3 regions of the Enterobacter sp. CFEC122 genome follow, and region 3 is predicted to be linked to each of the others. Evidence: predicted binding sites of a transcription regulator. Region 3 holds the regulator's gene; each other region holds the start of a gene.
The links. The regulator CRP, encoded in region 3, controls carbon source genes, mostly activating them, when cyclic AMP is high. The targets are predictions, from matches to a motif close to ATGTGANNNNNNTCACAT.

Region 1 (4,773 bases), on a different contig from region 3:
GGCAAAGCCGGAAGAAGGATTTTACCGGCAACAGCATATCGACCACGCGCAAAAACTCCGTCACGCAGAGATCGTAGTCGTTCACCTCGGTCAGAAGCTCGCGCACGAGGGAGTCGAGCACGCCTTCCATTGGGGCCAGTAAAACACGCATAGCAGTACCTGTGAAAAAAGACGCGCTATAGTAGCCGCTCTCTATATCGCTGGGAAGCGCTTCTGTTCAGGCAGAAAGTCACCCGGCGTTGCCCCAACAATGGCGCGAAACGCCGCCGCAAATGCCGCCGGGCCGGAAAACCCCAGCATCCAGGCCACCTGCTTAACCGGGTATCCGTTGGCGAGGAGATCCAGCGAGGCACAAATCCTTGCGCGCTGTCGCCAGGCCCGGAAGCTAAAGCCGGTATCGTTGATAAACGCACGTGAAAATGTGCGTTCTGACATCGCGGCCCGTTCCGCCAGCCTTTCCAGAGAGAGATCCCAGAGATTGTTGGCAATGAGGTCACAGGCCACGCGATGTAAGCGCTCATCCACGGGCATCGGCAGTTCGGTCGAAATCTGCTGCGTCTCGCTGAGGATATCGAGCAGCAAAAAGGCCATGCTGCGCTGGCTTGCCGGGCGGTATTCCGCGCTGAACAGCCCGGCAATCAGCTCTTTGAACAACGCTGTGGCCATAATCACGTGAACCTCGTCTTTCCGCTTAAAAGGCTCGCATTGCGATATCAGCGTCGGGCTAAACCAGACCGCGCGGAGCTCCGTTGTGGATAGCACGCTGTAGGTGTGTTCCTGAAAGGGAGGGATCCACAGCGCGCGCTGCGGCGGTATGACCCAGCGTTTGCTGCCGGTTTCGACCAGCATGACTCCTTTGATGGCAAACAAAAGTTGTCCCTGCGAATGCTGGTGAGGCGGATCGACTTCGCCGCGCGTATAGCGAATTGCCCCTCTTGACCATCCGATGGCATCGTCGTGAATTGGCGTTTTATCGATAACGGTTGGCATTTCACATTCCCCCCTTCCTCTTATGATGCTGCTTGTACACGTAACCGGAGAGAGACGCAATGCACATCCATTTTATTATTCATGAACATTTCGAGGCGCCAGGCGCCTATGAAATCTGGGGGAAAAGTCGCGGCTGCAGTCTGAGCTACACCAGAGTGTATCAGGGCGATTCATTACCTGAGGAACTGGGGCACACAGACCAGCTTATCATCATGGGAGGCCCGCAATCCCCCGCCACCACGCGTGAGGAATGCCCCTGGTTTGATGCGCAGGCGGAAAAGGCACTCATCAGCCGCGCGATAGAGGCAGGTAAAACGGTGATAGGCGTTTGTCTGGGCTCACAGCTTATCGGCGAAGCGCTGGGCGCCGCGTTTTGCCACAGCCCGGAAAAAGAGATCGGCAAATTTCCCGTCAGGCTCACAGATGCAGGCAAGGCGAACCCGCTATTTGAAGACTTTGGCAGCGTGCTGAACGTCGGTCACTGGCATAACGACATGCCTGGGTTGACGCCGCAGGCTAAGGTTCTGGCTTACAGCGAGGGCTGTCCCCGCCAGATCGTGCAATACAGCGAACGGGTTTACGGTTTCCAGTGCCATATGGAGCTAACGCCGGAGGTGGTAGAGTTGCTGATTGAGCATTCGCAGAATGACCTTCGCCGCGCGGGTGAATTCCGTTTTGTCGAAACGGCGGAAAAACTCCGTTCGCATGATTATCGCGAAATGAACGAGGTGCTGTTTTCTTTTCTCGATAAGCTGACCGCCTGACGCTGATGCCTTCTCTGGCGCGTTACTTCGCCAGCGCAACCCCTTTCCTCTAAACTCTAGCCTGCACCAGTAAGGTGATACCGGACGTTCCATTCCGGAATGTCTGGTATGCTCAAAATTCATGATGTGATCCGTGGCACATTTTTAGGTTTAATTGTATGATGAATGCGTTTCAGCAAGGACTATCACCATGAGCAAATCATTGAACATTATCTGGCAATATCTGCGCGCATTCGTCCTGATTTACGCCTGCCTGTATGCCGGGATTTTCATCGCGTCGCTGCTGCCCATCACCATTCCCGGCAGCATTATCGGCATGCTGATCCTCTTCGTGTTGCTGGCGCTGCAAATCCTGCCTGCAAAGTGGGTCAACCCCGGCTGCTTCGTCCTCATTCGCTATATGGCGCTGCTTTTCGTGCCTATCGGCGTCGGGGTCATGCAGTATTTTGATTTGCTCAAAGCCCAGTTCGGCCCGATTGTTGTTTCCTGCGCGGTGAGTACGCTGGTGGTTTTCCTGGTGGTGAGCTGGAGTTCACATCTGGTGCATGGCGAACGTAACGTGATTGGGGAGAAAACAAAAAAATGATGGACAATATCTGGTGGTCCCTGCCGCTCACCCTTGCAGTCTTTTTCGCCGCACGTAAGCTTGCCGCGCGTTTCAAAATGCCCTTGCTGAACCCCCTGCTGGTGGCGATGGTGGTGATAATTCCGTTCCTGCTGCTCACCGGCATTCCTTACGAACGCTACTTTGCCGGCAGCAAAATCTTAAACGACCTGCTGCAGCCCGCCGTCGTGGCGCTGGCGTTCCCTTTATATGAGCAACTGCACCAGATCCGCGCCCGCTGGAAATCCATCATTACCATCTGTTTTGTGGGTAGCCTGGTGGCGATGATCACCGGCACGTCGGTGGCGCTGCTGATGGGCGCTTCCCCACAGATTGCGGCGTCAATCCTGCCTAAATCGGTGACCACGCCTATCGCGATGGCGGTTGGGGGCAGCCTCGGCGGCATTCCGGCCATCAGCGCGATGTGCGTCATTTTCGTCGGTATTCTCGGCGCGGTGTTTGGCCACACCCTGCTGAACGCGATGCGTATTCATACTAAGGCGGCACGGGGGCTCTCGATGGGCACCGCCTCGCACGCGCTGGGTACTGCCCGCTGCGCGGAGCTGGATTATCAGGAAGGGGCGTTTAGCTCCCTGGCGCTGGTGATCTGCGGGATTATTACCTCCCTGCTGGCCCCGTTCATTTTCCCGCTGATTCTGGCAGTGATGGGCTAAAATTTGCGATGCGTCGCGCAAATTTCATTTTGATTTCATAAGTTGCATACATAATGAGAAGTGGATCACATATAAAGCCCTGACGGCTCCGTAAACTACCGATCCATTAACCTTTATGAGGCAAACGCCATGCACCCACGTTTTCAAGCTGCTTTCGCCCAGCTTGCAGAGAATTTGCAGTCAGCCCTTGCTCCCGTTCTGGCAGATGCGCACTTCCCCGCCCTGCTGACCGCAGAGCAGGTCACGATGCTGAAACAGGCAACGGGACTGGACGAAGACGCGCTGGCTTTCGCACTGCTTCCTCTGGCTGCCGCCTGCGCGCGGGCCGATCTCTCCCACTTCAACGTCGGGGCCATTGCGCGCGGCGTCAGCGGCACCTGGTACTTCGGCGGCAACATGGAGTTCCTGGGCGCAACCATGCAGCAAACCGTTCACGCCGAGCAGAGCGCCATCAGCCACGCCTGGCTGCGCGGTGAAAAAGCGCTGAGCGCCATTACCGTGAACTACACCCCCTGCGGCCACTGCCGTCAGTTTATGAACGAGCTGAACAGCGGGCTGCAGCTGCGCATCAACCTGCCGGGTCGCGCACCGCACACGCTGGCGGATTACCTGCCTGACGCGTTTGGCCCGAAAGATCTGGAGATCAAAACCCTGCTGATGGACGAGCAGGACCACGGTTTCGCCCTGTCCGGCGATGACCTGAGCCAGGCGGCGATTGCCGCCGCCAACAAGAGCCACACGCCGTACAGCAGGTCCCCGAGCGGCGTGGCGCTGCAGTGTCGCGATGGCCGAATCTTCACCGGCAGCTATGCGGAAAACGCCGCGTTTAACCCAACGCTGCCGCCGCTGCAGGGCGCACTCAACCTGCTGAGCCTGAACGGCTATGATTATCCTGACATTCAGCGCGCTATTCTGGCAGAAATTGCTGATGCGCCGCTGATTCAGTGGGATGCCACTGCCGCAACGCTTAAAGCGCTGGGCTGTACGACGATTGACCGCGTGCTGCTGGCGTAACCCTTCCGGCGGGCAGAAATGCCCGCCAGTTTGTTGAAAAACCCCTCAGTTGAGTCGCTGTTTCTTGCGCTAACCAGGCGGGTAAAGTAGCCTGAGTTAAATTTCACCTTCGGTACGAGCCATCTGCATGTTAAAGCGCGTTTTTTACAGCCTGTCTGTCCTGGTCGGCATACTGCTGTTGATCGTGCTCGGCCTCGACCGCTGGATGAGCTGGAAAACCGCCCCCTATATCTTTGACGACCTGCAGGACCTGCCCTATCGTCAGGTTGGCGTGGTGCTCGGCACCGCCAAGTACTACCGCACCGGCGTCATCAACCAGTATTACCGTTACCGCATTCAGGGCGCGCTGAACGCCTACAACAGCGGCAAGGTGAACTACCTGCTGCTGAGCGGCGATAACGCGCTGCAAAGCTATAACGAGCCGGTGACGATGCGTAAGGACCTGATTGCCGCGGGCGTGGATCCTGCCGATATCGTGCTCGACTACGCGGGCTTCCGCACCCTGGACTCCATCGTCCGCACGCGCAAGGTCTTCGACACCAACGACTTCATCATCATCACCCAGCGCTTCCACTGCGAGCGCGCGCTGTTTATCGCCCTGCACATGGGCATTCAGGCGCAGTGCTACGCGGTGCCGTCACCAAAAGATATGCTGAGCGTGCGCGTCCGCGAGTTCGGCGCCCGCTTTGGTGCCCTGGCCGATCTGTATATCTTTAAGCGCGAACCA
Region 2 (4,773 bases), on a different contig from region 3:
CAGTGCCACCAGCGAGAAGCACATCGCCATACGGTGATCGTTGTAGGTGCCGATCTCGGCAACCTGCAGTTTTGCAGGAGGCGTGACGCGAATGTAGTCTTCGCCCTCTTCCACCTCAGCACCGACCTTACGCAGTTCGGTCGCCATCGCAAACAGACGGTCAGTCTCTTTTACGCGCCAGTTGTAGATGTTACGCAGCGTGGTGGTGCCTTTTGCAAACAGCGCCGCCGTGGCAATGGTCATCGCCGCATCCGGAATATGGTTCATGTCCATGTCGATGGCCTTCAGCTCGCCGTGAGTACAGGAAATGAAGTCATCACCCCAGGTCACAACCGCGCCCATTTTTTCCAGCACGTCCGCAAAACGAATGTCACCCTGCACGCTGTTGCGACCAATACCGGTCACCTTCACGGTACCGCCTTTGATCGCGCCTGCAGCCAGGAAGTAAGATGCCGACGAGGCGTCGCCTTCAACAAGATAGCTGCCCGGAGACTGGTACTGCTGCGCCCCACGCACGACAAAACGCTGATAAGACTGGTTTTCCACCTCAACGCCGAAGGTTTTCATCAGGTGCAGCGTGATATCAATATACGGTTTGGAGACCAGCTCACCTTTAATCGTGATAACCGTATCCTGCGGAGCCAGCGGCGCGGTCATCAGCAGTGCGGTCAGGAACTGGCTGGAGACGCTGCCGTCAACCTCGACGTGACCGCCGGTAAAGCCCCCGCGCAGACGCAGTGGCGGATAATTTTCCTGCTCCAGATACTCGATCTGCGCGCCGCCCTGACGCAGGGCATCCACCAGATGGCCAATCGGACGCTCTTTCATGCGCGGCTCGCCGGTCAGCACAATGTTGTTGCGCCCAAGACACAGGGCCGCCGCCAGCGGACGCATCGCGGTACCCGCGTTGCCCAGAAACAGCTCAAGCTCTTCACCCGTCTGCAGCGCGCCGCCGTTGCCGGTCACTTCGCAGCGGGTACGATCGTCGGAGAGAGTGTAATGAACGCCCAACGCTTTCAGCGCATTGAGCATATGGCGCACGTCATCGCTGTCCAGCAGGTTTGTAAGGACGGTGGTGCCGTTTGCCAGTGCTGCCAGCAGCAGAGCGCGGTTCGAGACACTTTTTGAACCAGGCAGATTAATGGTGCCATCTACCCGCGCGATAGGTTGTAACGTCAGGGATTCCATGAAAACTTAACTCTCAACTCAACATAATAAAAACCCCGCAGCAGGGCTACGGGGGTGAAAACAGCGCGATTAACCGTGGCGACGTTCGAAGTCGATCATGAAATCGGTCAGCGCTTTAACGCCTTCCAGCGGCATCGCGTTATAGATGGAGGCACGCATGCCGCCCACGACACGGTGACCTTTCAGCGCGTGCAGGCCGGCCGCGAAGGACTCTTCCAGGAACACTTTATCCAGGTTGCTGTCCGCCAGCTGGAACGGCACGTTCATGCGGGAACGGTTAGCTTTCGCCACGTCGTTGCGGTAGAAATCGCTCTTGTCGATCACGCCATACAGCAGTTCGGCTTTCTGCTGATTCACTTTGTCCATCTGCGCCACGCCGCCGTTTTGCTTCAGCCATTTGAAGACCAGGCCGGAGAGGTACCAGGCAAACGTCGGTGGGGTGTTGAACATAGAATCGTTGTCGTTCAGCACGGTGTAATCAAGAATGGACGGGCACGATGTATGCGCTTTACCCAGCAGGTCTTCACGCACGATAACAATCGTCAGGCCTGCAGGGCCGATATTTTTCTGCGCGCCCGCGTAGATCACGCCATAACGGCTGACGTCAATTGGTGCAGAAAGAATGGTGGAGGAGAAGTCAGCGGCAACCACGACGTCTTTACCGAAGTTCGGCGTCTCGTCGATGGCAATCCCGTCAATGGTTTCGTTCGGGCAATAGTGCAGATACGCTGCGTTATCAGAAAGCTGCCATTCGCTCATTGACTTCACGGCGCGCAGGCCGTCAACGGTCACTTTGGCGTCAATCACATTCGGCGTGCAGTATTTGTGCGCTTCTTTCACCGCACTGGCCGCCCAGTAGCCTGCGTCAACGTAGTCTGCCGTCGTTTTATCGCCCAGGATGTTTAGCGGTACGCCTGCAAACTGGCCGCGCCCGCCGCCGTGACAGAACAATACTTTGTAGTTCGAGGGAATATTCAGCAGATCGCGAAAATCCTTTTCTGCCTCTTCCGCCACCTGAATAAACTCTTTACCCCGGTGGCTGATTTCCATCACCGACGTTCCCAGACCGTTCCAGTCACAAAGTTCCTGTTGAGCCTGTTTAAGCACGTCTGCCGGTAACATTGCCGGACCTGAACTGAAATTAAAGACTTGAGCCATTTCCCCTCACCACGCTAAAAGCCATAAGTTATAACTGTGGATATCGGTTTTATCATTCAGTGACACGCGCCGCAATGTCTAAAACTTATGACCCGTGAAATGTGCCCCACGTCACACAAAACAATCTGCCGCCTCGCCAGGACAAAACCGACAAAATGGCTGTCAGGTGATGCGTTTAGCCCGGCTAACCTTCGTCCATTCCGGATTTGCACAGCGGGGGCATAATTGACGATCCCCCGGCTGCATCGCGACGACATGGCTACATCTCACGCAGGCATACTCGCCTGATTCCGGTACGGTTCTGAAACGCTCGACCAGCATATCCGGCAGGATGCACAGTCCCGGCCTCACCTCATCGTCAGAATAGTAATAGACGCTGATCTGCCCGTTGGTCTCCATGATCGCCAGACGCACCTGCCCGAGCTGTTCCACGCTGTTGAGGCGTAGCTCCATAAAGAACTCAAACTCGGTCATATTGGCGCTCTGAACGTTTTCCCAGGCCAGCTGACCGTCCTCGACGATAACGACCGGCTTCCCTTCAAGCAGATCTTCCAGCTTTTCACTTTTCGACATCAGCCACATGACAAGGCGGTAAAGCAGCGCCAGTGTGACAAAAACGATAAATACCGGCACCATCGGCACATCATCATAGAAGGCGACATCCCCCGCCGCGGAACCCAACGTCAGGATGATCAACACTTCAAAAAGCGACATCTGCCGCACGCCGCGACGACCGGTGATTTTAAGAAACAGGAAGACCAGAACGAAGGTATACAGACTACGCAGCGCCACTTCGCCTAAAAATTCAGGAGGGACTTTATCAAACGCCATCCGCTGGAGATCGAATGCTTTCATTTTTCTATGCCTTAACAGTGAGTTACTGACAATAAGCATAGCCCAGTCTTTTATTTTCGCCGGAGATAGCACCCGTCACGCAAAACCCGTATCATTGCGCGCTTTACGTACGATAAAAGTGAACGCCATGACTCAAACGTTTATCCCCGGCAAAGACGCCGCTCTGGAAGATTCCATCGCTCGCTTCCAGCAGAAACTGACCGACCTGGGTTTTAACATCGAAGAAGCCTCCTGGCTCAATCCGGTGCCTCATGTCTGGTCCGTGCATATTCGCGATAAAGACTGTGCCCTGTGCTTTACCAACGGTAAAGGCGCGACAAAAAAAGCGGCACTGGCCTCCGCGCTGGGTGAGTATTTTGAGCGTCTGTCCACCAACTATTTCTTCGCTGACTTCTGGCTGGGCGAAACCATCGCCAACGGCCCGTTCGTTCACTATCCGAACGAAAAATGGTTCCCGCTGACCGAAGACGATGAACTGCCGGAAGGAATTCTCGACGCGCGCCTGCGTGCCTTCTACGATCCGGAAAACGAACTGACCGCCAGCATGCTGATCGATCTGCAGTCCGGCAACGACGATCGCGGTATTTGCGCCCTGCCGTTTACCCGTCAATCTGACGAGCAGACCGTCTATATTCCGATGAACATTGTCGGCAACCTGTATGTGTCTAACGGCATGTCCGCCGGTAACACCCGCAATGAAGCGCGCGTGCAGGGGCTGTCTGAAGTCTTCGAGCGTCATATCAAAAACCGCATTATTGCCGAATCCATCAGCCTGCCTGAAATTCCGGCAGAGGTGCTGGCGCGCTACCCGGGCGTGGTGGAATCCATCGCCAAGCTGGAAGCAGAAGGTTTCCCAATCTTTGCGTATGACGGCTCGCTGGGCGGCAAGTATCCAGTGATCTGCGTCGTGCTGTTTAACCCGACCAACGGCACCTGCTTCGCCTCCTTCGGCGCGCACCCGGACTTCGGCGTGGCGCTGGAGCGTACCGTTACCGAGCTGCTCCAGGGCCGTAGCCTGAAAGATCTCGACGTGTTTACGCCGCCAACGTTTGACGATGAAGAAGTGGCCGAGCATACCAACCTCGAAACCCACTTCATCGATTCCAGCGGCTTAATTTCCTGGGATATGTTCAAGCAGGACGCGGACTATCCGTTCGTGGACTGGAGCTTTGCCGGTACCACGGAAGAAGAGTTCGCGACGCTGATGGCGATCTTTAACGCGGAAGACCAGGAAGTGTACATTGCCGATTACGAGCACCTGGGCGTTTACGCGTGCCGCATCATCGTGCCTGGCATGTCTGATATCTATCCGGCGGAAGATCTGTGGCTGGCAAACAACAGCATGGGCGCGCATCTGCGAGAAACGCTGCTGGCTCTGCCGGGCAGCGAATGGGAGAAAGAAGATTATCTGAACCTGATCGCCCAGCTGGACGAAGAAGGCCACGATGATTTCACCCGCGTACGCGAACTCCTGGGCCTGGCGACCGGTAAAGACAACGGCTGGTACACCCTGCGCATCGGTGAGTTGAAAGCGATGCTGGCCCTGGCGGGCGGCGATCTGGATCAGGCCCT
Region 3 (4,773 bases):
GCCGTCGCTGGTGGTGGAAGACAAAGACATCGAAGACGGCTTAACCCGCTTTGCCGCGGCGGTTGCAAAGATCGTTAAAGGCTAATATTCGGTTCGTTTCAACCGGCGCGTTAACCAAACCCCATGATGCGGACGCTGACGCCATGCCACCGACGAAATGGTGTGCATGGTGTTCAGATGCCCCAGCACGCGCTGCAAGTGTTGCTCAAGGGTGCTCATTGGCCCGTGGGTTAACGTCTCCGGCGCTTCCAGAATATTTAAATCCCCCGACTCGCCCGGTGAGTCATACTCCAGACGCTGCTGGCAGCGCTGCAACGCAATTTCACACGACTGCAGGTAGCGCTGCGCCAGATCCGGCGTCAGCATCGTGTGCTCGCGCGCCAGCGTCGTCATGGCGTTAATGTGCTCAACGATAAACTGACTGTGCGTTACCCACAGCTTCATATCGGCCAGATAATGTGAGTTAAAGCCCGGCTCCTGCATCGCCTGGTTGAGCGAGTTGAACAGGGCGTTGTGCGCCTGGTTGACCTTCATGCGTTGATACGCCAGCGGGGAGGGCTGCGGGTCGTCGCTCAGGATGAGGCGAATGGCCTGCTGGTCGGCCTCCAGCGCGTCGTGGGCGTTCTGCCTGAGCAGCCCGCTCTGCCACTGCGGCCACAGCCAGACCATGCCGCCGAAGGCAATCAGGCAGCCGATCAGGGTATCAATCAGCCTGGCGACAATAAACTGTTCGCCGTTCAGCGTAAGCAGCTGCAGGGTGTATACCGCCGTCACCGTAAAGCCCACCATCGCCCAGCCGTAATTTTTGCGGATAATCAGGTAGCTCACCAGCGTGATCGCCAGCATGCCTGCCAGGGTATAGCCTTCCGGCACGTGGAAGTGCAGCGTTACGCCTGCAATGATCAGCCCGGCCATGGTGCCGCCCGCCCGGTGCAGAATACGCACCCGCGTGGCGCCGTAGCCGTTCTGGGTGACGAACAGCACGGTCATTAAGATCCAGTAGGGCTTCGGCAGATGCAGCGCCATGCCCATCAGGCTGGCGATACTGAGCATCACGCTAATTCGTGCGGCATTGCGCAGGGCGGACGATTTGAGAGACAGATAGCTTTTGAGCGCGGGCAACAGGGGAAGCCGTTTTTGTTTATCTGCCATCAGGTCGCGGGAATAAAGCGGGCGCTGGGTGCGCAGCACGCGGGCGATGCGGCTAAAGTGCCAGGCGGCAAACTGGCCGACCGGGTTATCCGGATGCTGACGGGCGATTTTCTCCAGCGCGCCGAGCTGTTTTTCCATGTTAAAGCGCGTGGGATAGCGGTGGTAGAGAATATCGTCAGCCAGCACGCGCAGGCGTGCCGAGACGGTCTGCGCGTTCCAGCGGATCACCGCTTCGGCGTGGCTGCGCTCAACCAGCTTTTGCACCTCCTGCGGGTGGTGCAGGCTAACGGAGATATGCTCCTGCAGATCCAGGCCTACCTGGAAGGTGCGCAGCAGCCGTTTGTACTCGTGGTTCTTGTTGGCGGCGAGCATATGCAGCTGCTGATAGCACTGGCTTATCAGATCCACCACCTTCTGCTGGCGCGTCAGCAGCGGCGGTAAGGCTTTTTCCGGATCGGTATGCTGGGTGAGCAGGGTGTATTTGGCTTCGCAGTATTCCGCCAACTGCACATAGAGCAGGCTCAGGGATTCGCGCAGCGGCTGTTCCCGCCACAGCCAGAACCAGAACCAGTTAAACAGCCCGTACCACAGTGTCCCCAGAGCGTAGATCAGCAGCGGCTCCCACACCGGCATATTCCCGGCGAGGCTCAGCGTGAAGATGGCCGCAATCAGCGAGGCGGGTAGCAGGCGGGCGTGCAGCGAGCTGATTTCCGCCGTGACGCCGAGCGTCATCGCCAGCACCGTCAGGATCAGCGGCAGCGGGATGTCCCGGGCCAGTAAAAGCTGTACGGCAAGGCTACAGCCAGCAAACAGGCAGCCGCCCACGATCAGTCGTTTGAAAAAGCGCTTATGCGGTGTGTCCAGGCCGGCAATGTTGCAGCAGGCGGGCACGAGGGAAAAGAGCAGGCCTTGCTGAAGGTGTCCGAGGATCAGGCCGATGGCCACGGGTAGACACAACACCAGCGTTTGTCGCAGTGCGTAGTTGACTTCCGGGTGATAGATCAGCCTGCGCCACATGAGGAGTAGAGACAAAAACGGCGTGACACCTTGCGATGGCACGCCGTTTAAGCGGAATTAACGCGTTCCGTAGACCACGATGGTTTTACCGTGGGCGGAGATCAGGTTTTGATCTTCCAGCATTTTCAGGATACGGCCCACTGTTTCACGGGAGCAACCGACGATCTGACCAATTTCCTGACGGGTAATTTTAATTTGCATGCCGTCCGGATGGGTCATGGCGTCCGGCTGTTTCGCCAGGTTCAGCAGAGTTTGTGCGATGCGGCCCGTCACGTCCAGGAAGGCGAGGTTGCCCACTTTCTCTGAGGTGACCTGCAGACGGCGCGCCATCTGGGAAGAGAGACGCATCAGAATGTCAGGGTTAACCTGAATCAGCTGACGGAACTTCTTGTAAGAAATTTCAGCCACTTCACATGCTGTCTTTGCACGAACCCAGGCGCTACGTTCCTGGCCCTCTTCAAACAGGCCCAGTTCACCGATGAAATCGCCCTGGTTCAGATAAGAAAGGATCATCTCTTTCCCTTCTTCATCTTTGATCAGCACTGCCACCGAGCCTTTAACGATGTAATACAACGTTTCCGCTTTTTCACCCTGGTGAATCAGCGTGCTCTTTGATGGGTACTTATGAATGTGGCAATGAGACAAGAACCATTCGAGAGTCGGGTCTGTTTGCGGTTTGCCAAGCACCATGCGCTGTTATCCTCTGTTATAAGCTGTCACCAGAGTCATCAGATGCATCCGGACTCTGGGGTTGCAATCGAATTCTTACCCATACCCTGGGAAGTCGGCTACCGTAACGTTTCGCAGCCAGTAAAGTTTGATGTCCTCTGCATACATGTGTAACGTCAATGTATTACTGTAGCATCCTGAGTGTTTTAGCATAGCTTTCGCCGCGTGTCTCCTGGTGTCTCGCTTCAGCATGATGCAGGTCGCCTTCCATTGCGAGAAATGTAACGCACGCGTAATCTGTCACCAAAAATGCAACGTTGGAGTTTAAGAATATGCAAGCGCGCGTGAAGTGGGTTGAAGGTTTAACGTTCCTGGGCGAGTCCGCGTCAGGGCATCAGATTTTGATGGATGGTAACTCCGGCGATAAAGCGCCCAGCCCAATGGAAATGGTGCTGATGGCGGCAGGGGGATGCAGCGCCATTGACGTGGTGTCGATTCTGCAAAAAGGCCGTCATGACGTGACGGATTGTGAGGTCAAACTCACGTCAGAACGCCGCGAAGAGGCGCCACGCCTGTTCACCCACATCAATCTGCACTTTGTGGTCACCGGTAAAGAACTGAAAGACGCGGCGGTTTCACGTGCGGTGGACCTGTCTGCGGAGAAGTACTGCTCTGTCGCGTTAATGCTGGAGAAAGCGGTAAAAATCACCCATTCGTATGAAGTGATCGAGGCTTAATGTTTTGGCGGGTGGCGCTTCGCTGACCCGCCCTACAAAAGCACGACCGTAGGCCCGGTAAGCGCAGCGCCACCGGGCAAAAAACTCACGCGATCTGTTTCCCTTCCATCAATCGCTCCACCAGCGGCGTCATGATGAGCTCCATCGCCAGCCCCATTTTTCCGCCCGGTACGACTAATGTATTCATGTGAGAAATAAACGAGCCCTGCAGCATCGCCAGCAGCCAGGGGTAGTCAATGCCTTCGAGATTGCGGAAATGGATCACCACAAAGCTCTCATCCAGGGATGGGATACTTTTGGCCGCGAACGGGTTGGAGGTGTCCACCGTCGGCACGCGCTGGAAGTTGATATGGGTGCGGGAAAACTGCGGCGTCAGGAAGTTGATGTAGTCTTCCATGGAGCGCACCACCGAATCCATCACTGCTTCGCGCGAGTGGCCGCGCTCGCTCATGTCACGCGTCAGCTTCTGGATCCACTCCAGGTTAACGATAGGCACCACGCCAACCAGCAGATCCACGTGGCGCGCCACGTCGTGCTGCGGCGTGACCACGCCGCCGTGTAATCCTTCGTAGAACAGCACGTCGGTAGGTTCCGGCAGGGGCTGCCAGGGGGTAAAGGTGCCAGGCACCTGATTCCAGGGAACGGCTTCATCATAGGTATGCAGATACTTGCGGGACTGCCCTTTACCGCTCTGGCCGTACTCAACAAAGGTTTGTTCCAGCAGGCCGAAGTCATTGGCTTCCGGACCGAAGTAGCTGATGTGTTTACCCAGATCGCGCGCCTTACGGATGGCCATGTCCATCTCCGGGCGCGTGTAGCGGTGAAAGCTGTCGCCTTCGACCTCCGCCGCACGGAGATTCAGCTGGGCGAAAATCTTGCGAAATGCGAGGCTGGTGGTGGTGGTTCCCGCACCACTCGACCCCGTAACGGCAATAACCGGATGTCTGGCAGACATAGCAACTCCCTGACTGAAAAGGGTGGAAGATCAGCCGTGAAACGCGTTGCGGGGCATGATATTGACCGTCTCATGCAGTTCTGACCACACCAGCACCACGTCGCCGCTTTTCAGCTGGCGCTTTACATCGTTGACCTTTTGCTCAAGCGAGCGTTCCTGTTCACCATAATCGGTGCCTTCGCGTAATACAAAGCTTTCAATCAGATTATCGAGCGTTTCGGGAGCCAGATCCTGCCAGGGAAT

Region 1: a site for CRP is predicted at 1,879-1,896, ahead of ACVCAM_RS07370 (CidA/LrgA family protein). Genes of this name have one in related genera too.
Region 2: a site for CRP is predicted at 2,446-2,463, ahead of serC (3-phosphoserine/phosphohydroxythreonine transaminase). Genes of this name have one in related genera too.

The regions. Positions count from the first base shown of each region.
Region 1 is NZ_JBRIQR010000007.1:144,370-149,142, forward strand. It holds gene dusC (tRNA dihydrouridine(16) synthase DusC) at 1-151, opposite strand, end outside; gene ACVCAM_RS07360 (AraC family transcriptional regulator) at 193-990, opposite strand; gene ACVCAM_RS07365 (type 1 glutamine amidotransferase) at 1,050-1,754, shown strand; gene ACVCAM_RS07370 (CidA/LrgA family protein) at 1,945-2,340, shown strand; gene ACVCAM_RS07375 (CidB/LrgB family autolysis modulator) at 2,337-3,032, shown strand; gene cdd (cytidine deaminase) at 3,162-4,046, shown strand; gene sanA (outer membrane permeability protein SanA) at 4,174-4,773, shown strand, end outside.
Region 2 is NZ_JBRIQR010000001.1:238,410-243,182, reverse strand. It holds gene aroA (3-phosphoshikimate 1-carboxyvinyltransferase) at 1-1,188, opposite strand, end outside; gene serC (3-phosphoserine/phosphohydroxythreonine transaminase) at 1,258-2,346, opposite strand; gene ACVCAM_RS01100 (DUF421 domain-containing protein) at 2,509-3,201, opposite strand; gene ycaO (30S ribosomal protein S12 methylthiotransferase accessory factor YcaO) at 3,329-4,773, shown strand, end outside.
Region 3 is NZ_JBRIQR010000028.1:54,524-59,296, forward strand. It holds gene argD (bifunctional acetylornithine/succinyldiaminopimelate transaminase) at 1-85, shown strand, start outside; gene ACVCAM_RS18340 (YccS/YhfK family putative transporter) at 82-2,169, opposite strand; gene crp (cAMP-activated global transcriptional regulator CRP) at 2,227-2,859, opposite strand; gene ACVCAM_RS18350 (OsmC family protein) at 3,171-3,575, shown strand; gene ACVCAM_RS18355 (phosphoribulokinase) at 3,661-4,530, opposite strand; gene ACVCAM_RS18360 (YheU family protein) at 4,561-4,773, opposite strand, start outside.